DNA from 2 places in the Neobacillus niacini genome. Region 1 is predicted to be linked to the other one. Evidence: riboswitches for the same ligand, from Rfam matches in the RefSeq annotation. Region 1 holds a riboswitch; the other holds the start of a gene.
The links. Region 1 has a riboswitch for cobalamin ahead of metE (5-methyltetrahydropteroyltriglutamate--homocysteine S-methyltransferase). Riboswitches for the same ligand answer to the same signal wherever they lie in the genome.
Positions count from the first base shown of each region.

Region 2: it holds a riboswitch for cobalamin, as region 1 does, so the genes downstream of both, ACN6MT_RS21710 (ABC transporter substrate-binding protein) here and metE (5-methyltetrahydropteroyltriglutamate--homocysteine S-methyltransferase) in region 1, are expected to answer to the same signal.

Region 1 is NZ_CP183883.1:4,585,479-4,596,690, reverse strand. It holds gene ACN6MT_RS22685 (amino acid permease) at 145-1,614, shown strand; gene metE (5-methyltetrahydropteroyltriglutamate--homocysteine S-methyltransferase) at 1,671-3,965, opposite strand; cobalamin riboswitch at 4,129-4,310, opposite strand; cobalamin riboswitch at 4,457-4,635, shown strand; gene ACN6MT_RS22675 (ribonucleoside-diphosphate reductase subunit alpha) at 4,795-7,080, shown strand; gene ACN6MT_RS22670 (ribonucleotide-diphosphate reductase subunit beta) at 7,101-8,147, shown strand; gene ACN6MT_RS22665 (flavodoxin domain-containing protein) at 8,128-8,622, shown strand; gene ACN6MT_RS22660 (DUF2935 domain-containing protein) at 8,823-9,566, shown strand; gene ACN6MT_RS22655 (neutral zinc metallopeptidase) at 10,114-10,950, shown strand; gene ACN6MT_RS22650 (hypothetical protein) at 10,998-11,212, opposite strand, start outside.
Region 2 is NZ_CP183883.1:4,380,285-4,391,496, reverse strand. It holds gene ribE (riboflavin synthase) at 1-380, shown strand, start outside; gene ACN6MT_RS21720 (bifunctional 3,4-dihydroxy-2-butanone-4-phosphate synthase/GTP cyclohydrolase II) at 405-1,535, shown strand; gene ribE (6,7-dimethyl-8-ribityllumazine synthase) at 1,575-2,042, shown strand; cobalamin riboswitch at 2,117-2,306, shown strand; gene ACN6MT_RS21710 (ABC transporter substrate-binding protein) at 2,468-3,430, shown strand; gene ACN6MT_RS21705 (FecCD family ABC transporter permease) at 3,396-4,457, shown strand; gene ACN6MT_RS21700 (adenosylcobinamide amidohydrolase) at 4,462-5,928, shown strand; gene cbiB (adenosylcobinamide-phosphate synthase CbiB) at 5,925-6,908, shown strand; gene cobD (threonine-phosphate decarboxylase CobD) at 6,865-7,941, shown strand; gene ACN6MT_RS21685 (bifunctional adenosylcobinamide kinase/adenosylcobinamide-phosphate guanylyltransferase) at 7,923-8,495, shown strand; gene ACN6MT_RS21680 (cobyric acid synthase) at 8,492-9,997, shown strand; gene cobS (adenosylcobinamide-GDP ribazoletransferase) at 9,994-10,785, shown strand; gene ACN6MT_RS21670 (histidine phosphatase family protein) at 10,755-11,212, shown strand, end outside.

The DNA of each region.
Region 1 (11,212 bases):
TGACTTGTAGACACTTTTTTGTCCATTTCTGGGTGTTCTATTATTAAGGGGTCCGTACATACGACAAGGTAATGCAATGATCTGTCTGTAATCGCTTTCTATTAAAAAATGAAAGGACTGAGGTACATGTTACCAGAACGTGAAATGGAAAAATTCCAGCATTCAGTGAATAAACAGCATGAACAAACATTAAAACGAGAGTTAAAATCCCGGCATTTAACGATGATTTCAATCGGAGGTGCGATTGGTACTGGACTGTTCTTGAGCAGCGGGGCAGCGATCAGTTCAGCCGGACCCGGTGGAGCATTGCTTGCATATGCAATAGTTGGCGCAATGGTCTTTTTTATCATGACTAGTTTAGGAGAAATGGCTGCTTTTATGCCTGTAAGCGGTTCCTTTAGCACATATGGCACAAGATTTGTCGATCCGGCATTTGGTTTTGCAATTGGATGGACGTACTGGTTTAGTTGGGCGATGACCATTGCAGCTGAGTTAGCCGCCTCAACGATGATTATGAAATTCTGGTTTCCGGATAGCCCTTCTTTGGTATGGAGTGGATCATTTTTAGCACTTATATTTCTATTAAATTATTTATCTGTTAAGGGTTATGGGGAAGGGGAATACTGGCTATCCTTAATTAAAGTATCAGCGATTGTTATCTTTATTATTGTTGGCTTACTGATGATTTTCGGCATTATGGGAGGAGAAGCAGTAGGGTTTAAAAATTTCACAGTGGATAAAGCTCCTTTTTCAGGCGGTATTTTAAGTGTATTTGTTGTTTTTATTGCAGCAGGTTTTTCATTCCAAGGTACAGAAATCGTAGGGGTTACCGCAGGAGAAAGTGAGGATCCAGCGAAAAATGTACCGAAGGCGATTAAAAATGTTTTCTGGAGAATCTTGATTTTTTATATTTTGGCGATTGCTGTAATCGGTCTTCTTATTCCTTATACCAATCCGAATTTACAAAATGATAGTGTGATGGTCAGTCCATTTACCCTCATATTTGAAAAGGCAGGGATTGCTTTTGCTGCGTCACTTATGAATGCAGTAATCTTAACGGCCGTATTATCTGCTGGTAATTCTAGCTTGTATGCTTCGACACGGATGTTGTATTCGATGGCGAAAGCGGGACAAGCACCGCAGATTTTTGGGAAACTAAACGACCGTGGTGTTCCGGTTGCTGGTATGATTCTAACATGTGCAATAGGTGCGCTTGCCTTTTTAGCTTCATTTTTTGGAGATGGTACCGTTTATATTTGGTTAATGAATGCAATCAGTATAACAGGATTTATCTTTTGGCTGGGTATTTCCATCAGTCATTACCGGTTCCGTAAAGCTCTTATGGCTCAAGGGCATTCTTTAGACAGGTTACCTTATAAGGCGAAATGGTTTCCGATTGGGCCGATCTTTGCGATTGCTTGTGGAATTATCGTCATCTTAGCTCAAAATTTCCAAGCCTTTCTTGCTGACCAAATTGATTGGGGCGGAGTGGTAGCAGCTTACTTAGGTATTCCATTTTTCCTAAGTTTATATGTTGGATATAAACTTATTAAGAAAACAAAAATGGTTAAACTTGAGGAAGTTGAGTTTGACTTTGACAAAAAATATAAATAATCAAGAAAAAACAGGCTCTTAGGAATACTTGGAGCCTGTTTTTTTCTAAGAAGCCTTTAGGAAACGGTTTGCTGTTGCTGTTGACGAAGTTTTCGAGCAGCTGTCACCATATTTTTTAATGAGGCAATGGTTTCGTTTTCATTTCGAGTTTTTAAACCACAGTCTGGGTTCACCCAAAATTGTTCTTTTGAAATAATCTCTAAACTGTCTTTTAAGATGGTGTCGATTTCTTCTACACTTGGGATCCGCGGGCTGTGTATATCATAGACACCTAACCCAATACCAAGTTCATAAGGATTTTGTTTTAGTGATTGAATCAATTCTCCATGACTTCTAGAGGTTTCAATTGAAATGACATCTGCATCAAGGGCACGAATCGGCTCTATAAAGTTATTAAACTCGCAATAACACATATGCGTATGAATTTGTGTTTCATTTCTGACACTAGAAGTCGCGAGTTTAAATGCATTTACTGCCCATGACAAATATTCGTTCCAATCCTCTTTTCTAAGCGGCAAGCCTTCACGTAAAGCAGGTTCATCTACCTGTATAATGGCAATGCCAGCACTTTCTAATGCTTGAATTTCTTCCTTTAACGCTAAGGCAATTTGATTGGCTACCTGTTCACGCGAAAGATCATCACGAACGAAAGACCAATTTAAGATGGTGACAGGGCCTGTTAACATTCCTTTCACATACTTAGACGTTAGCTCCTGTGCCTCCGCTACTTCCTTCACAGTCATTGGCGATGTCCACTCGACATCCCCATATATAATCGGCGGTTTCACACAACGTGACCCATAGGAAACCACCCAGGCTTTTTCTGTAAAAGCAAATCCTTTTAGCTTTTCACCAAAGTACTCCACCATATCGGTTCGTTCAAATTCACCGTGTACTAAGACATCAAGGCCAATTTCTTCCTGGATTTGAATCCAGCGTGCGGTTTCACTTTTCAAAAACTCAGCATATTCAGTATCTGTTATTTCACTTCTGCGCCATGCTGTACGAGTTCTTTTTACTTGTTCCGATTGAGGGAAGCTTCCAATTGTTGTTGTTGGAAATTCCGGTAATTGCAAAGCCTCTTGCTGTATTGGTTGGCGTTCTTTAAAGGGCATTGGACGTGTAAAATGCTCTTGTCTAACTTGTGATAAAAGCTCCTTCACACGTGGATTTTTCCTTGCCTCATGCTGCTCTAAGGCTTGAATGGCCACGATACTTTGTGACACACTTTTACTTCCAGACCAATTCTCATCTGAAACGAAGGATGTTATATGCGTTAACTCGATGACTTTCTCATCGGCAAAGGATAATGCGTTTAGTAATGTCTTATCCAGAGTCTTTTCAGATTTGGTTGTGACAGGTACATGCTGTAAACTGCAAGAAGATTGAACCCACGCTTCTTGTACACCGCTTAAGGATAAAATAGCTTTTGTCATCATTGCTTTTTCAGCTAAACTTGCACGCCAAATATCACGCCCATTTATAATCCCAATTCCTAATACTTTATCTTGTGGGAACCCGTATTTACGGAGTGAAGCCATATTCTGATCAGCACCATGAATAAAATCAAGCCCAACTCCAGCGACAGGTAATTGTATTAGCTCTTCATACGCTGATAGTCCTTCAAAATAGGTTTGTAACATCAGTTTCGCTGCAGGTACTTCTTCAGCTAATTGTTTATATATTTGTTGAACTAGTTTGATATCTTCAGGTGCTAGTGAAAGGACTAATGCTGGTTCTTCTACTTGAATCCACTGAGCTCCAGCATCTACAAGTTGTTGGAGTACCTGAACATAAAGAGGTAAGAGTCTTAAAATAAATGAGGCTTTTGAAATTGAATCATACCCTTTAGAAAGTTGGACAAAGGTATAGGGGCCGATAATGGTCGGCTTTGTAATTAATCCTAGCTCGAATTTTGCTTCTAAAAAGTAATCTAAAAGGTAGTTTTGAGTTAATCTAAGTGGCTGGTCTTCATATTCAGGTACAATGTAGTGATAGTTTGTATTAAACCACTTTGTCATCTCTGAAGCGACAACATCGTCAACTCCACGTGCCATCGAGTAATATGTCCTAAGATTTACCTTTTCGCCAGTCCACTTATAACGTTTTGGAATTAAACCGAACATAGTGGCAAGGTCCAGCATACGGTCATAAAAAGTAAAATCTCCAACGGTAAGGATATCTAATCCTAATGATTGCTGATGCTTCAAATGATTCAAGCGAATGGTCTTCATCTCAAAGATAAACGCTTCCTCCGATTTCTCGTCCTTCCAAAAAGATTCCACACATCGTTTCCATTCTCGATTGCCGCCAATGTAGGGGTAACCAATAGCTGTACTAGCTAATTTCATTTACGATTCCTCCTTTATCTTTACATATTTCCAAATACAAAAAAGCCATCTCCGACAACTGGAAATGGCTATACAATCAAGTTAAAAGTATGTAAAAAACAATACTGTTCTTAACTCGTTTGTCGTACAAATGAATGTCACCACCTATTTCCACGTAGGTATCTGGTGTGTACTAGACATTGGCAGGTCTCCTGGCTTATCATCAATGCTCCTCACACCTTCCCGTCAAAAGACAGTGGTTTGCGTGATTCACTCCGAATTACAGTTGCGGGACAGCGACGGAATTACACCGTTCTTCCCTTTTAAGCCAAGCATAAGCTTGGCACCAAATCTTACACGATATGTAATTGCCAATTAATATAACATATAAAAAAACATTCGTACATCATTTTCAGAGAATTAATTTTGTTATTGTCAAAGTGAAAATAGTATATTATAGTGGGAGCTATACAATATTTAGTGTTTGTTTTAATCAGAAACACTAAATATAGATAATGACCAATATAAATGGTGTCTATTTAGACTTAATAGGGAATCTGGTGAGAATCCAGAACTGTACCCGCAACTGTAAGTGCTGACGAAATAATCATATCCACTGTCTACGGACGGGAAGGGATTTGAGTAGGGTGAAGCACAAGTCAGGAGACCTGCCATTTCTATTACGTATTATCTTCTTCGGGAGCTGGGGAGATATAACGAGGGTATCCTGCTATTACAGTGAATGAGCCTGTATACTAGATTATTCCACGTTATCAAACCCATCTTCATAGATGGGTTTTTTGTCGTTTCACTCACGAAGTTATTACCTAAAGAAATGAGGAACCTTCGCATGGCAATAAACAGTACTTATACAGAAAAGGATTCAGTTTTAGCAGCTGTGAAAAGTGCAACTGAAAAATATAATTTGGACACTACTGAATTAGTTAAAAAGATTGCTGGTCTTGAAGACTCATCAATCTATGAACAATCACTTTTCTATGCCTTAAATCAAATTTCAATGATCGATCCAAACTGGACCTTTCTAGCAGCAAATCTGTATTTACAGGAACTTTATCAATATGCTTCAAGCAGCAGAGGGTACAAGGCTGAGAAAAAATACGGAGATTTTTACACTCTGGTTGCTGAATTAACTAGAATAGGAATTTATTCAGAGGAGTTAATACAAGATTATACGGAAGAAGAGATTGAATTATTAGGCGGAGAAATAACAGCTGAGCGGGACCGTTTGTTTAATTACATAGGGTTGTTTTTACTGGCAGATCGTTACTTGGCAAGAGATTACGAGGGAAATCTATACGAGCTGCCTCAAGAACGGTTTATGATCATCGCCATGACATTAATGAGAAAGGAACAAAAAAGAAACAGGTTAAATCTTGTAAAAGAAGCATACTGGGCACTGAGTAACTTATATATGACTGTTGCTACTCCAACTCTATCAAATGCCGGAAAAAGTTTTGGCCAGCTTTCTTCTTGTTTTATTGATACTGTAGACGATTCTTTAGATGGGATTTATTTGAATAATTGGGATATTGCTAGATTAAGTAAGGACGGTGGTGGTCTGGGTGTTTATCTAGGAAAGGTACGTGCATTAGGTTCAGATATTAAAAGGTTTAAAGGTAATTCCTCTGGGGTGGTACCATGGATTCGCCTTATTAATGATACGGCTGTGAGTGTCGATCAACTTGGGCAAAGGCAGGGAGCCATCGCCGTTTATTTAGATGTTTTTCATAAAGATATTATGAATGGCTTTTTAGACTTAAAAACCAATAACGGAGACGAGAGACGAAAGGCTCATGATATTTTTACGGGAGTTTCGATACCTGACTTGTTTATGAAGAAACTAGAAGAAGTAGATGAGAACGGTCGAAGTGTTGGAGAATGGCATACCTTTTGTCCTCATCAAGTAAAACAAATTATGGGGTGGAAGGATCAAGACGGGAATCCCCTTGGCTTGGAAGATTTTTATGATGAGAGTGATGAAAAGTTTTTTACAGAAAAATATGAAGAAGCAGTAAAAAACTCTCTTCTTCCAAGAAAAACATACCGAGCAATGGATATTATGGCAAGGATTATGATTTCTCAATTAGAAACCGGTACTCCATATATGTTTTATCGGGATGAGGTAAATCGTCAAAATCCAAACAAACATGTAAGAGGAAAGGGACTTGCGTCGATTTATTGCAGCAATTTGTGTACAGAGATTACGCAAAATATGTCGGCAACAACGATTGTGAGAGAATATAAGGATGAAGATGGGAATATTGTCATTGTTCGAAAACCTGGGGATTTTGTTGTCTGCAATCTATCATCTATTAATCTCCCAAAAGCAGTAAAAGGGAATGTGCTGGAAAGATTAATTCCGATTCAAATGAGAATGCTGGACAATGTCATTGATCTCAACACCATCTCAGTTGGACAAGCGGAAGTGACAAATAAGCAATATCGGCCTGTGGGATTAGGTACGTTTGGCTGGCATCACCTTCTTGCTTTGGAGGGGATTTATTGGGAGTCTGAGCAAGCTGTTGAATACGCAGATCGACTATATGAGGAAATTGCTTACTATACGATTCGTTCTTCGATGGAATTGGCGAAGGAAAAAGGGTGCTATCCAAAATTTGATGGTTCAGAATGGCAATCAGGCCAGTATTTTGAACGTAAAGGCTATAAGTCTGAAAGTTGGAACCAATTGATGGGGGAGATTTCGAGTAACGGTGTTCGTAATGGCTGGATGATGGCGATTGCTCCAAACTCATCTACGGCAAAGATTGGTGGTTCCACCGATGGGATTGATCCTTTGTATGCGGTTGAATACGCAGAGGAGAAGAAAAACTTTAAATTTAAAGTAACGGCACCTGATTTAGACCATAACAGCTACAACTTTTATCGACGAACTAGGCATGTGCTGGATCAGACATGGAGTATCAGGCAAAACGCAGCCAGGCAGCGCCATATTGATCAATCGATAAGCTTCAATCTCTATGTTCGTCACGATATTAAAGCAGTAGAGTTATTAAATCTTCATCTGGAAGCATGGAAGCAGGGTTTAAAAACTACTTATTACATAAGAAGTACTTCACAAGCTGAGATAGAAGAATGTGAAGCATGTCAAAGTTAGGCTATAGGGGGAAATTGAGAATGATGATTCACACACCATTAACCAAAATTAAATTACTAAATCCTGACTTTCCAAATAAGTCCACTGGAATCATAAATGGAAAGTCTTCGGGAATTCTTAACTGGAATGATATTGCCTACCCAAAAATGTACGACTTATATCAGACTCTATTATCGAATTTTTGGAAACCTCAAGAAATTAATATGCAGGATGATATAAAACAATGGGATCTCCTTAGTGATCATGAAAAAGATGTATTTTTGCGTATTAATACGCAGCTTGCTTCACTAGATAGCTTGCAGACTCCAACCATGTGTCAGGTCATGGATTATGTGAGTGACCCTAGTTTTAAAGCGATTTTTGCTGTTATTTCACAGCAAGAAGCCGTCCATAATGAATCATATTCTTATATACTAAGCTCGCTAGTTCCTATCGGCGAACAAAATGAACGATTTAATCAAGCGAAAAGTGATCACATTGTACGAAAAAGAAACCAATTAATTTTAGACGCCTATGAGGATTTTAGACAATATCCAACGCCACAAACGTTATTTAAGTTGTCTGTAAACTCTATTAACCTAGAAGGTATTTATTTTTACGCCGGTTTTGCTTTTTTCTATCATTTGGCACGTCAGCAAAAAATGCTGAAAACTAGTACAATGATTAGCTATATCCAACGAGATGAAATGCAGCATGCCTACTTTATTGCTCAATTCATTCGAATCCTGTTAACAGAAAATCCTGAGCTTCATACAGATGAAAATATTACCTATATCTATCAAACCATTAACGAAGCCGTTGCGCTGGAAAAAGAGTGGGCTCACTATATTTTGGCTGAAATTAAAGGAATCGATATAGAGGAATTTGAAGGGTATGTCGAATACCTAGCCAATAAGCGATTGAGACAGCTTGGTTTGAAAAATCTTTATGAAGAAAGAAACAATCCGATGCCGTGGATTCAAATTTTCGGTGATGAAATGATGAATGAAACAAAGTCGGATTTCTTTGAGCAAAAGTCCAGAACCTATTCAAAGGTCTCACAGTCCAATGGATTTGACGAACTGTAATTTGTCCGTTGCGATTGTTTATACGTCAGTATCTGGAAACACGAAAGAATTGGCAGAAGTGATTTATAGAATCTTTTTAACTAGGTCAGTCGTGATAGCTATTTATAGTATAGAAGAGTTTTCTTTATCTGACTTAAGTCACTATGATGCAGTAGCGATCGGAACGTATACATGGGGAAATGGTGACATTCCAAAGGAAATGTTGGAACTCTATCAAGCGTTTGAATCGATTAGCAGAAAGGACATCACGACTGCTGTATTTGGAACAGGGGACAGCAACTATCCGATGTTTTGCGGTGGTGTTGATCAATTTCGTGACATGTTGTATGTTCATACAAACTTAGCTGCGACCTTGAAAGTTGAGCTTCGGCCGCAAAGTCAGGATTTACAGCGTTGCGAAAAGTTTGTTGAATCGTTGCTTTTGCGTGCTAGTATGCATAGATATCCGCCAGTAAATGCGGTTATGAGCCAGTAAATCTGGCTATACGCCAGTAAATCTGGCTATACGCCAGTAAATCCGGTTAGGCAAATGATTTATCCGCAGACCTAATGTTCATAAGACGTGCCGTAGGAGAATAAATATCAATTTAGTATGGGTATTTTTATCCTAGGAGGAATGGACATGAATGAAGTTTTGAAAGGTCAGCCAGATTTGAACACCGTTTTTGGCTCCAGATACTAGGTGACCATTCTAGATTTATTTTTGAAGCTCTTGCCCCGATTCAAAAAATTGAGATTGAGCAGGCAGCAAATTTTATAAATATATTCGATACACTTCTAGAACGCGCAAAATCCGTACCACTAACACAACTAACAGCTCAAGTGGAACCAGAGGTACTAAAATTACGGGAATTCAAATTAGAATTATTAAGAAAACACCTTGTCGGTAAAATCAAAATTCATCTATCACCTACTTTTATTAATCATATGGTAAATGAGTTAGAAGAATATGTAAGGATTTTAAATCATTTAAAAGAGGGTAAAGTCCCTCCCGTTTACCACGAACTACATCATCACCTCCTTTGGTTATTAGACGCAGCAGGTCATTCAGATGCTATCTATACAAATTTAGATGGTGTTGAAAAGAAACTAAGAGAGAAAAGTAAGGCATTTAAGAAGGATTTCGAAGGTTTTTATCTAAAAGCAGTAGAGCTGGCAGGATATTTAAGAACCAATTTGACTGCCTTTCCAGCTTTAACAAAAATGACGAATGACGCTCAATTAGAAATTAAATTATTTCAAAATTTTTTAACAGAGATAGAAGAGTTAGAACTAAGTAACCAAGCATTGGGAACATTTGCCCCGTTAATGGCTGATCATATGTACCGGGAAGAATGTTATTATCTAATGAAACTAGCAGAATCGGCAAACATTGATCCGCCAAATTGTGATCCTGCAAAACCTCGACTGAAGGAATAAGCTTTCTAAAAATTTTATTGTCGGTTTTTAAGGACAAGAGGATAAAAAGTTGATGAAGGACAAATCAAGAAAGTTCCGGATGAGATTCGTCCTTTATAAGGGTGATGAAGGACAAATCAAGAAGGTTTCGGAGGAGATTTGTCCTTCATAAGGGTGATGAAGGACAAATCAAGAAGGTTCTGGCTGAGATTCGTCCTTCATAAGGTTGATGAAGTACAAATCAAGAAGGTTCCGGAAAAGATTCGTCCTTCATAAGAGTGATGAAGGACAAATCAAGAAAGGTCCGGATGAGATTCGTCCTTCATAAGGTCAATGAAGGACAAATCGAGAAGGTCCGACTCCAGATTCGTCCTTTATAAAAATATCTATAAAAATAATCATCAACATCAAACAAACCTAAAAAAATAAAAACCATAATCACCGCTAAAGTGTTCAGGAGAACGATTTCCTGAACACTTTTTTGCGTCAATAAACCATGATGTTTGTTTAATAAACATCAGAAAAGGGGAAACACTATTCATCATTAATACTGTAGGGGGATAAAATAATGATTTGGAAAGGAAGACGGCAAAGTTCAAACGTAGAAGATCGCAGAGGAATGGGCATGGGTGGAAAAACGGTTATCGGAGGAGGACTCGGCAGTATTGTAGTCATGCTTCTCTTTGTTCTGCTCGGGGGTAATCCAGGGGATTTATTGAACAGTACGCCAACGACGAATAATTCATACTCAAACACTCCTATGAATGGTTCTACACAAGAGGAGGAGTTGGCAGATTTTGTTTCTGTAGTCCTTGCCGATACAGAAGATGTTTGGTCAGCTGAATTTGAGAAAAGAGGAATGGTATACGAAAATCCAAAGCTTGTTTTGTTTACAGATAGCGTTCAGTCAGCTTGTGGAGCGGCAAATTCGGCTGTCGGACCTTTCTATTGTCCAGGTGACCACAAACTTTATATTGATTTAAGTTTTTATCAGGAACTGAAGCAAAGATTCCAAGCACCTGGTGATTTTGCGATGGCATACGTCATAGCCCATGAGGTAGGGCACCACGTCCAGACGCTTTTACATAGTGGTGAAAACGTATCACCAGCCGAAAAGCGGTCCAATGAGTATTCGGTTCGATTTGAATTGCAGGCTGACTACTTGGCTGGTGTTTGGGCGCATTATGCTGAAGGGAAGGGCTACCTGGAATCAGGTGACCTTGAAGAGGCGCTTAATGCAGCACATGCGGTCGGCGATGATACTATTCAGAAAAAAGCACAAGGTTATGTAGTTCCCGATAGCTTTACACATGGAACCTCTAAGCAGAGGGAGCGATGGTTTAATAAAGGATTCAAAAACGGTACGATAGAGGGTGGAGACACATTTAACGCAGCGAATCTTTAGAGAACTGAACTGATATTGGATGGACTCTTCGCAGGGTCCGTCCACACTTAATTTAAAGGCAAGACTTCTGTAATAAGCAAAGAGTCCTCCGAAAAAATGCAATACAAATCAGTGATCATATTATGTATCCGTGTCTTTTGTATTACTAAGCCTTCGTACCCCTGTTTTATAAGGCTTTTACGAAATTCTGTATTAGCTTCTTCCTTATTTAAAAGGATGGCATTATCTTTCCATGTAACGTTTCTTCCTTTAGCGCCTAAGT
Region 2 (11,212 bases), 210 kb from region 1:
GAGGGCATTTCGTATCCGGTCATATTGACGGAACTGGTGTAATTAAAAGTAAAAAACCGGTGGAAAATGCGGTTTATTATGAAATTGAAGCTTCACCAGACATTCTAAGATATGTAATAGAAAGAGGATCGATTGCCGTAGATGGTACAAGCCTAACTGTGTTTGGAGTTACAGAGGAAACATTTACTCTATCTCTTATTCCCCATACATTATCTGAAAGTCTTATTGGTTTTAAAGAATCAGGTGATATTGTCAATTTAGAATGCGACATGATCGGAAAGTATGTAGGGAACTTTCTAACAGGCAAACAAAATACCGGTAACAAAAAAAGTTCATCTGGTATTAGTGCGAGCTTTTTAGAAGAACATGGTTTTGCTTAAAAACTTGGAAAGGAGAGATGAAACGTGTTTGATAAAATTGAAGAAGCCTTAATCGATTTACAAAACGGAAAAGTCATCATTGTTTGCGATGACGAGGACCGAGAAAACGAAGGTGATTTTGTCTCCTTAGCTGAAAAAGCAACACCTGAGGTCATCAATTTAATGGCCACACATGGAAGAGGCTTAATCTGTGTCCCAGTCGACGAAGAATTAGCACAGAAATTGGAGTTGTTTCCAATGGTAGCAGTCAATACAGATGTACATGGCACTGCCTTCACTGTCAGTATTGACCATAAATATTCAACAACTGGAATATCAGCATTTGAGCGTTCCGCAACCGTACTAAGTATGCTGGACCCGGAATCAAAGCCTTCTGATTTCAAGCGGCCAGGGCATATTTTCCCTTTGGTGGCTAAAAAAGGGGGAGTTCTACGGAGAACTGGACACACCGAAGCGGCAGTGGATTTAGCAAGACTATGCGGCTCTAAGCCTGCTGGAGTCATTTGTGAAATCATGAATGAGGATGGAACCATGGCACGAGTTCAGGAGCTGCGGAAAATTGCCAATGAACTTAACGTCAAGATGATCACCATTAAAGATTTAATTGAATATCGCAATAAGAAGGACAAGCTGGTCAAACGAGAAGCCGAAATAAATTTACCCACAGAGTTTGGTGAATTTAAGGCTGCTGGATATTCAAACGTCATTGATGGTAAAGAGCATTTAGCGTTAATAAAAGGTGAGATAGATCCCGAGAAGCCTATCCTTGTTCGTGTACATTCCGAGTGTTTAACGGGTGATGTTTTCGGTTCTTACCGCTGTGAATGCCGATCAGAGCTGCATGCAGCTCTAAGCCAAATTGAAAAAGCAGGAAACGGTGTCCTCCTTTATATGCGTCAAGGCAGTGGTTTAATCAATAAATTGCGGGAATATCAGCAACAAGAGGAAAATCATGACACTGTTGAGGCAGATGAAAATGGAGCTGAATTACGTGAATTCGGCATTGGGGCTCAGATATTAAAGGATTTAGGGATTAGTAAAATGAAGCTATTAACGAATAATCCGCGAAAAATAAAAGGAATCAAGGGATTTGATCTTGAAGTCGTTGAAACGGTAGCTTTGCAAATGGAAATTAACGAGGAAAAGGTAAAATAAAAACGATATCTATTACACAAAAATGTTGGAGGAATTATAATGGGACATATTTATGAAGGTCATTTAGTTGGAACAGGTTTAAAGATAGGAATCGTTGTAGGTCGTTTTAACGAGTTTATTACAAGTAAATTATTAAGCGGTGCCCAAGATGCCCTTAAAAGACATGGGGTAAGCGAAGAAGATGTTGAAATTGCTTGGGTACCAGGTGCATTTGAAATTCCTCTAGTGGCTCAGAAAATGGCCATTAGTAAAAAGTATGATGCAGTTATTACATTAGGAACGGTGATCCGCGGATCTACACCACATTTTGACTATGTTTGTAATGAAGTTGCAAAGGGCGTTTCAAGAATTAACCTGGATAGCGGTATTCCTGTTATTTTTGGTGTCTTAACAACAGAATCGATTGAACAAGCAATTGAGCGTGCCGGAACGAAGGCTGGAAATAAAGGCTGGGATGTTGCAACTGGTGCGATTGAGATGGCAAATTTATTGCGTAGTTTCGAATAATATAAAGTTTTTGACGAAATTTGCATAAAAATATAGCTTTCATTTTTATATACTATATAATAAGTCTATCATAAAAAAATTATCGAAGAATAGGTGCTGGAAATCTTAATGATTTTTAGCTTAAAAGGGAAGTTGGTTAAAATCCAACGCGGTCCCGCCACTGTAAATGTGAGCAACCTGCATAATGTCACTGTCAATTTGATGGGAAGACGCAGGGAGCAATGACCATGAGCCAGGAAACCTGCCTAATCTTGTGCCCCAAAAAGAACCTACGAGGATAGGGAGGTGTGGACGACTAGAGTCATTTTATAATGGCATTTAATCAAACCAACATCTCTACGTGACGTGGAGATGTTTTTTTGTTTGATTTTTTCGGGTGCAGTTTTTTGTGATATATTTTGACAGAAGTCATAGGGGGAAGAAAAATGAAAAAATTATCATCGTTATTATTGATTCTTTTGTTCACAATAGTTGCTTTAACAGCATGTGGTGAACAAAAGGAAACAGGTAAGAATGAAGGGAACAGCAGCACCGAGCAAAAAGGAGAGGAAACAGCTTACCCTGTAACCATTAAAGATGCAGTTGATAATGAGGTTACGATTAAGGCAAAACCTGAAAAAATCGTATCATTGATTCCTAGTAATACAGAGATTGCATTTGCACTTGGACTTGGAGATCAAGTTGTAGGTGTGTCCGATTTTGATAATTATCCTGAAGAAGCAGCCACAAAAGAGAAAATCGGCGGGATGGAAATTAATATCGAAAAAATAATTTCATTACAGCCCAATCTAGTCTTAGCACATGCTTCTGCAATGAATGGGACAGAAGGCCTGCAACAGTTAAAAGATGCGGGGCTAACGGTTTTAGTTATAAATGATGCCCAAAATTTTGAGCAGGTCTATGATTCGATTGCTATGATTGGAAAGGCAACAGGTGAGTCCAAGAAAGCAGACGAACTAATTAAGAGTATGAAAGACAAATTGGCAGAAATTAAAGCAAAGGCTGGAGAAATCAAAGAAAAGAAAAAAGTATTAGTAGAGGTATCTCCTGCTCCTGAAGTGTTCACAACAGGAAAAAACACATTTATGGATGATATGATTACGTTAATTAATGCTGAAAATATTGCAAATGACCAAGAAGGCTGGATTAAAATCGATCAAGAAGAGATGATTGGCCGAAATCCAGATGTCATCATTACTACATATGGTTATTATACGGAAAATGCCGCCCAGCAAGTGTTATCCAGACAAGGCTGGGAAAATGTCAATGCCATTAAGAATAAGCAAGTCATCGATGTAGATTCTGATCGTGTGACCCGCTCTGGCCCAAGGATTGTTGAAGGAGTCGAGGATCTTGCAAAGGCTGTCTATCCAGAAGTTTTTAAATAATAAATTAATAGCCTATGTTATTGCAGGAAGTTTCCTCCTCTTTTCCGTTTTATTAGGAATTTCGATAGGGACCGTTTCGGTTCCTATCTTCACCATTATTCAAATCTTGATGTCAAAGCTCTTTGGAGTTATATCAATTGATCAAATCGACCCGATGTTTTCAAGTATCGTTTTAAATATCCGGCTGCCACGAGTCATTTTGGCTGGATTAGTAGGGGCGTCTCTCGCTATTGCTGGCGCAGCCTTTCAAGGACTTTTAAGGAATCCTTTAGCAGATCCATATACTTTAGGCGTATCATCCGGTGCATCTGTTGGGGCAGTATTAACTCTATTTTTTCAACTATCACTTCCAATCATAGGCAGCTTTACCCTTCCATTACTCAGTATTTTGTTTTCTTGGGCTACCATTTTTTTAGTTCTCGCATTTGCTCGTAAAATTGAACGCTCGATGAGAGTGGAAACCATTATCTTAACGGGAATCATTTTTAGTTCCTTTCTCGGTGCCTTCATTTCACTTATGATTGCCTTAACGGGCGATGAGCTAAGACAAATTATTGGCTGGTTACTCGGAAGTGTATCGATGAGAGGCTGGGAATACATAAGAATTATTTTACCTTTTTTTGTACTTGGTTCTATCATACTTATTTTCAATGCCAAAGAATTAAATGCCATGTCCTTTGGTGAGGAACGTGCCCACCATTTAGGTGTAAATGTTCAAAAAAGAAAACTGATTATCCTAACAGCAGGGTCGATATTAACTGGAGCGGCGGTTGCGGTATCAGGAACAATTGGATTTGTTGGGCTGGTAATACCGCACCTTTCAAGATTATTATGGGGACCAGACCATAGGCACCTGCTCCCATTATCCATCCTTACTGGAAGTGGTTTTTTAATTCTAGCCGATTTAATCTCAAGAACAATTATTTCTCCAACTGAGTTGCCGATAGGAGTCATAACGGCATTAATTGGTGCCCCGGTATTTGCACTAATTCTATTACAGAGAAAAAGAATGGAAAGAAGTGGATAAAGGGATGCTTAACATTCAACATGTTGCAGGCGGGTATTCAGATGAATATATACTGAAAGATATTTCTTTTGAAGTTCAAAAAGGTGAATTATTCGGTATCTTGGGACCGAATGGAAGCGGTAAGACCACCTTATTAAAAATGATCAGCGGAATCTTGCCATTTGTATCAGGAGATATCTTCATTAAAGGCAGGAGCCTGAAGGAGTATCATTCAAAACAGCTTGCTCAAATTGTAGCTGTTTTGTCTCAGCATTCATCACAATCTTTTTCCTATACTGTAAAAGAAACAGTTTCTCTTGGCCGTTATGCCCATCAAACTGGATGGTTTCAGACCTGGGGAGAAAAGGATGAAAGTATTGTCCAGAAGGTCATGAAGCAAACAGGCATCATTTCATTACAGAATAAAACGATACAAGAACTTTCCGGCGGGGAAAAACAAAGAGTATTTTTAGCGCAGGCATTGGCCCAAGAACCTGAAATTCTCCTATTAGATGAACCAACGAACCATTTAGATCTATCCTATCAAAAAGAATTATTGGATTTATTAAAGAATTGGACGGCAGAAACAGGACTAACCGTCCTATCCATTTTTCATGATCTAAACCTTGCAGGCTTATATTGTGATCGATTGCTGTTGCTCGAAAATGGAAGTATTAATATAAACCATATTCCGAACGAAGTGCTTCGGGAAGAAAGAATACGAGCTGTTTATCATACAGATATCCAGAAACATCCTCATCCAAGAGTACCTGCACCTCAAATGGTGTTATTACCCGAAGAGAGGCATGAAAAGAAGATATTACATATTAATGAAGGTTTGTTACAAGTAACAGATGAGTTTATTGAATTAAAGTCACCTGGTCCATTAAGAACAATGTCTTCCGGTGTTGTAGGTTCCGGAACAGGCTGGCACCATGCTTTTGTCAATCGGCATGTTGGAAAGGACTATAACTGCAGCGATCACAGAGCCGAAATGGCTGCCTACTTAAAAGGCAAAGGCTTCGAACCTTCTGAAACAGTAGGAATGATGACCGCAGTCTTCCTAGAAGATGTAACATTTAAGTACTTCGAAGAGGAAAGTTTCTCCTTATTTGTTGTCGTCACTGCTGGTGTTGGGAACGCAGTAGACGCATCCAAAAGTGAATTCCACACATTTGAAGCGGTGCCAGGCACCATCAATACGTGGATTTTTGTGAATGGTGAATTAACCGAGGAAGCATTTATTCAAAGTATTATGACAGCAACCGAAGCAAAAACCAAAGCGCTTCATGATCTAAACATTCATGATGTGGTGACAGGTACCATTGCAACGGGTACCTCAACAGATAGTATTTTAATTGCTGCTACTCAGACTGGTGAGTTGTTGGAGTATGCGGGGACGATTACGCCATTAGGCAAATTAATTGGAAAAGCTGTTTACGAATGCACTGTTGAGGGTGTCCGAAAATCTCAAAAGAGGAAAAGATTATGATTGTTCATCATTTAATTGCCATTACCATAGCGTATTTCATTGATAAGGTTGTAGGAGATCCACCCCATTGGCCGCATCCTGTAAGATGGATAGGAATGTTAATATCATTTTTTGAAAAACGCTTAAATTATGGAAATAATAAAAGATTGAAAGGGGTCGTAATGCTCCTTTTTGTTTTATTAATTGTATTTTTGACTGTCATGGTCGTTGTTGTATTAAGTTATCAGCTTCATCCGATTCTGGGGATTGCTGTTGAAAGTATCATTATTGCGACAACTATTGCGCAAAGAAGTCTAAAGGAAGCAGCTCTAGATGTATATGGTCCCTTAGAGGCGGGTGATCTACCTGGAGCAAGAATAAAATTATCTTACATTGTTGGCAGAGATACGGAAACATTAAATGAAGGTGAAATCGCGCGAGGAGCAATCGAGACAGTTGCCGAAAATACGAGTGACGGGGTGACTGCACCGTTGTTCTGGGCCCTAATTGGGGGTGCGCCGCTGGCAATGGTCTACCGTGCAACGAATACCTGTGATTCGATGGTAGGTTATATGAATGATAGATTTAAAGAATTCGGCTGGGCATCTGCTAAATGGGATGATGTGATGAACTGGATTCCTAGCAGAATAACCGGAATCACCATGTTAATAGGAAAAAAACCGTTAAAAATGGACTATCAAAAGGCGTGGAAAATTTTATTCCGGGATGCAAAAAAGCACCCGAGTCCAAACAGCGGGTGGGGAGAAGCGGCTGTTGCTGCAATTTTAGGCGTTCAGCTTGGCGGAATTAACTATTACAAGGGAGTCATTTCAAACCGGGCTAAGATGGGGGAGCCTTTAGTACCTATTCAGGCAGAGCATATTTTATTAGCAAACAAGATTTTAGATAAAACGGTTTTAATATTTTTATTATGGTTATGGATAGGAGGGATGATTTATGAATTTGCCATCACATGGTTCGAATCCGCAGCACCTTTATAAATCACTTGGACTTTCGCTCCCAGAGAAATATGTTGATTTTAGTGCAAATATTAATCCACTAGGCCCGCCCCCTGCCTTAAAAGATAAATGGAATGAGTTCTATCAAGAAATTACCGTGTATCCAGATCCATTTGCTGAAAAGCTTAAGAATAGAATTGCCCAAAAAGAACAAATTTCTGTTGATTCCATTCTAATTGGAAATGGAGGAGCAGAACTTATTACACTTATTACGAGGTTTCTCTCGGGGAAAAAGGTTGTAGTGGTAGAGCCTTCTTTTTCTGAATACGAAAAGGCATGTTGTGCTAACGATTGTGAGGTCCAGTATCATCAATTGGAGGAACCAAATTTTGAATTAAGTCTGGATAAATTACTTCCAAGTTTAATGAATGCAGACGCTTTATTTTTGTGTAATCCGAACAATCCTACTGGCATTCAATATCCAGTGTCAACGGTACTTTCAATCATTCAGGAATGTGAAAAACAAAATTGTTTTGTGATTTTGGATGAAGCTTTCTATGATTTTTTAGTAGACTATGAATCTTTTATTCCATATATCAATACGTTTTCAAATTTAATCATTATACGGTCAATGACAAAAATGTTTGGTATTCCCGGCCTTCGTCTAGGATATATGGCTGCATGCCCAGCTTTAATAGCGGAAATTAGCAAATACCAGCCGCATTGGAGTATCAATACCATTGCCTTACTGGCAGGGGAACTATGTTTGCAAAATGAAGAATATGTTAAAGAGACTCAAGTCTATATTTCGGAAGAACGGGAAAGGTTATTTCCATTTTTTAAGAAAAATCTTTTTCAGGTTACTTCCTCGCAAGTTAATTTTTATATGTTACGTGATTCAACTCTAAAAGAACAAAGTACCTTATTTGAATTCCTATTACAGAAGGGAATCATTCCCCGCCATACGTTTAACTTTCCTGGTTTAGAAGGAAAGTGGCTGCGCTTTGCTATAAAAAGTAAGGAGGAAAATAGTAAATTAATGGAGGTATTGTTGGAATGGCGCCAGCTTCCTTAATTTTTATTTCAGGCGGGGTAAGGAGCGGGAAAAGCAGTTTCGCTGAAGAAATGGCTTTAAAACTCGTAAACGAAAATGGCGGACAATTAAACTATTTAGCAACCGGTGTGGCTTCCGACCCGGAAATGCAGGACCGAATTACAAAGCACCAGCGTGACCGAGAGGGTGGAAAGTTTCGTTGGAGAACGATTGAACAGTCACAAAATATTGGTGAGAGTGCAAATCTTTTTAACAATGAGGATATTATTCTACTTGACTGCGTAACGACCCTTTTAAATAATGAACTGTTTTCTTCTAATCAAATATGGGATGAGTCTTTCTTAGCAGATGTAATGAAAACAATCTCGACAGGCATAAATAATATACGAGATAGAGCAAAAGTTTTAATTGTTGTTAGTAATGAGGTTTTCAATGAATCAATATCAGAGAATGGTCTTGTTTTCTCCTATGCGCGAATCCTTGGAAAAATCCATCAACAGTTGGTGAAGGAAGCTGATCAAGCCTTTTTAGTAGAAGCAGGAATACCGATCCACATGAAGGGAGATAGAAAATGAAAGGAGTTATGATACAAGGAACAGCCTCTGATGTAGGTAAAAGTCTCATTGTGACAGCCCTTTGCCGAATGTTTGCCAATGAAGGTAAAAAAGTTGTACCCTTCAAATCTCAAAATATGTCCAATAACTCTTATGTGACAAGAGACGGGAAAGAAATTGGGAGAGCACAAGGAATTCAGGCGGAGGCTGCAAAAATTGAGGCAACTGTCTGGATGAATCCTATATTATTAAAGCCCCGTTCGAATCAAGATTCAGAGATCGTGTATTTGGGTAAGTCGTTGAAAACTCTTTCTGGCAGAGGGTATCGGGAAACTTTTTACGAAAAAGGGCTAGATGTAATAAAGAAATCTTTAGACAGGTTATCAAATGAATTTGAACTAGTGGTCATAGAAGGGGCTGGAAGTCCGGTTGAAATCAACTTGAAGGATCGCGAACTTGTGAATATGAAGGTTGCTGAGCTTGCGGACGTTCCAGTTGTTCTTGTTGCAGATATCGATCGTGGCGGAGTTTTTGCTAGCATTGTTGGTACGCTTGAGCTTTTAGAGCCAGAAGAAAGGCAAAGAGTGGCTGGAGTAATCATTAATAAATTTCGCGGAGATATCAGCTTATTTGAAGATGGGATTGACTGGTTGGAAAAGAAAACCGGTATACCCGTAATAGGTGTTCTTCCATACGTTGAGAATCATATGATCGATGGCGAGGATTCCTTGTCAATCGACAATCATTTTTCAACGCGTAAAAAGGGAACCCTTGATATCGCCGTTATTCAGCTTCCGTTTATCTCGAACTATAGTGATTTGGAGCCTTTTTTGTATGAGGAAGATGTGTCCATCCGCTGGGTGAAGCACGCTTCTGATTTTGGTCAACCGGATGCTGTTATCATTCCTGGTACGAAGAGCACGATGAATGACTTAAAGAGTATAAAAGATAGAAAGTTAGACGTTTTAATACAAAACCATATTGAGAATGGCGGTTATATAGTTGGTGTTTGTGGTGGTTATCAAATACTCGGGAATGAAATCATTGATGAAGCTGGTTTAGATACGGGAATACCCAATCGTAAAGAACAAGGACTGGGGTGGATACCAGCGACGACAATCTTTTATGAAGAAAAAGAAACGGTCAGAAGTGCTGGTGTATACCACGAACATACAGGTTTGTCGCCTGATAGAAAGGTAGAAGGGTTTGAAATTCACTTAGGAAAAACCATTTTACACAAGGAAAGCTGCTCATTTCTATTGCTTGAGAATGGAAACGAAGAAGGATATTATGGCAGGAATGGTCAAATCATTGGGACGTATCTTCATCATCTTTTTCATAATGACGACTGGAGAAATACTTGGCTAAACCTAATCCGGAAAAGAAAAGGATTACATACGAAAGAAACCACGTGTATTAAAGAATACAAAGATAAACGATATGACGATATTGCTGCTCGAATGAAGGAACATTTAAACGTGGAGTTGTTAAATGACATCATCATCAAGTGGTGCCAGAAATGAGAAAGTTTCTAAAGGGTTTCTTGATTAATCTGCAATTTTTCACTGCCATACCAATTCACCTTGAATTACCAATGGACAAACATCATCTAAGAAGCGCTGTTCAAGCTTTCCCGCTGCTAGGTTTGTTTCAAGGATGCCTATATGCTTCCTTTTTTTATCTATTGCTGGAATATACACCTTTTTCCAATCTCGCGGCAGCATTCTTGTTATGGATAATGAGTATTTTGTTAACAGGCGGAATCCACTTGGATGGCTGGATGGATGCAAGTGACGGTTATTTTTCATACAAAGACCAGCAAAAGCGACTACAGGTCATGAGCGATCCAAGAACTGGTGCATTTGGTGTCATCTCGGTCATTGTTTTATTAAGCAGCCGTTTTCTATTTATTTATGAGATCACTGTAAATGTACATGCTACTTCTTATCTGATGATTGCCGCAATACCTCTATTAAGTAAAAGCGTTATGGGGCTGCTTTTATTAACCGTAAAGTCAGCAAAAGCAGAAGGACTGGGAGTGCTTTTTCAGAGTGCCGCAGCACCAAAGGATTTATGGACTTATTTTATATATATCATTGGATTCTTTGCTCTCTTGTTTTGGGGTGGTGGTGGATTTTATTACTTTTCCATCATGATTGTTATGGCAGTTATTATTTTGCTTTTTTGCCGACAAAAAGCGATAAAGTGGTTTGGTGGAATTACGGGTGATATTTTAGGTGCAGCAGTAGAAGGGACTGAGTTGTTTCTATGGATGACACTGTGGTTATTGCATTATTTCGTCATGGCTTAACGGAGGAGAATAAACGGAAAGCCTATCTAGGGTGGAATGATTCCCCTCTAGATCCAAAGTCAAAGGAAATTAGCACAAGCGAAAGCTACGATTTATATTATTCTAGTGATTTGCGCAGGTGCATTACGACTGGCACTATACTTTTTCCAAATAAACATTTAAATCTCTTATCTCATTTACGAGAGATGAATTTCGGTAAATGGGAAGGAAAAACCTATGAAGAATTAAAAGAAGTTCCCCAATACCAACGTTGGCTATCGGATCCTAAATCTTACAGTCCTCCAGAAGGAGAGTCATTTGGAGAATTCACAAGCAGGATTTCAATGGGGTGGGATAAGATTACTGAAACGATTCTCTCTCAAAACCATCACCGATGTGCAATTATTACTCATGGTGGAACAATTAGATATTTATTATCAAAATTTGC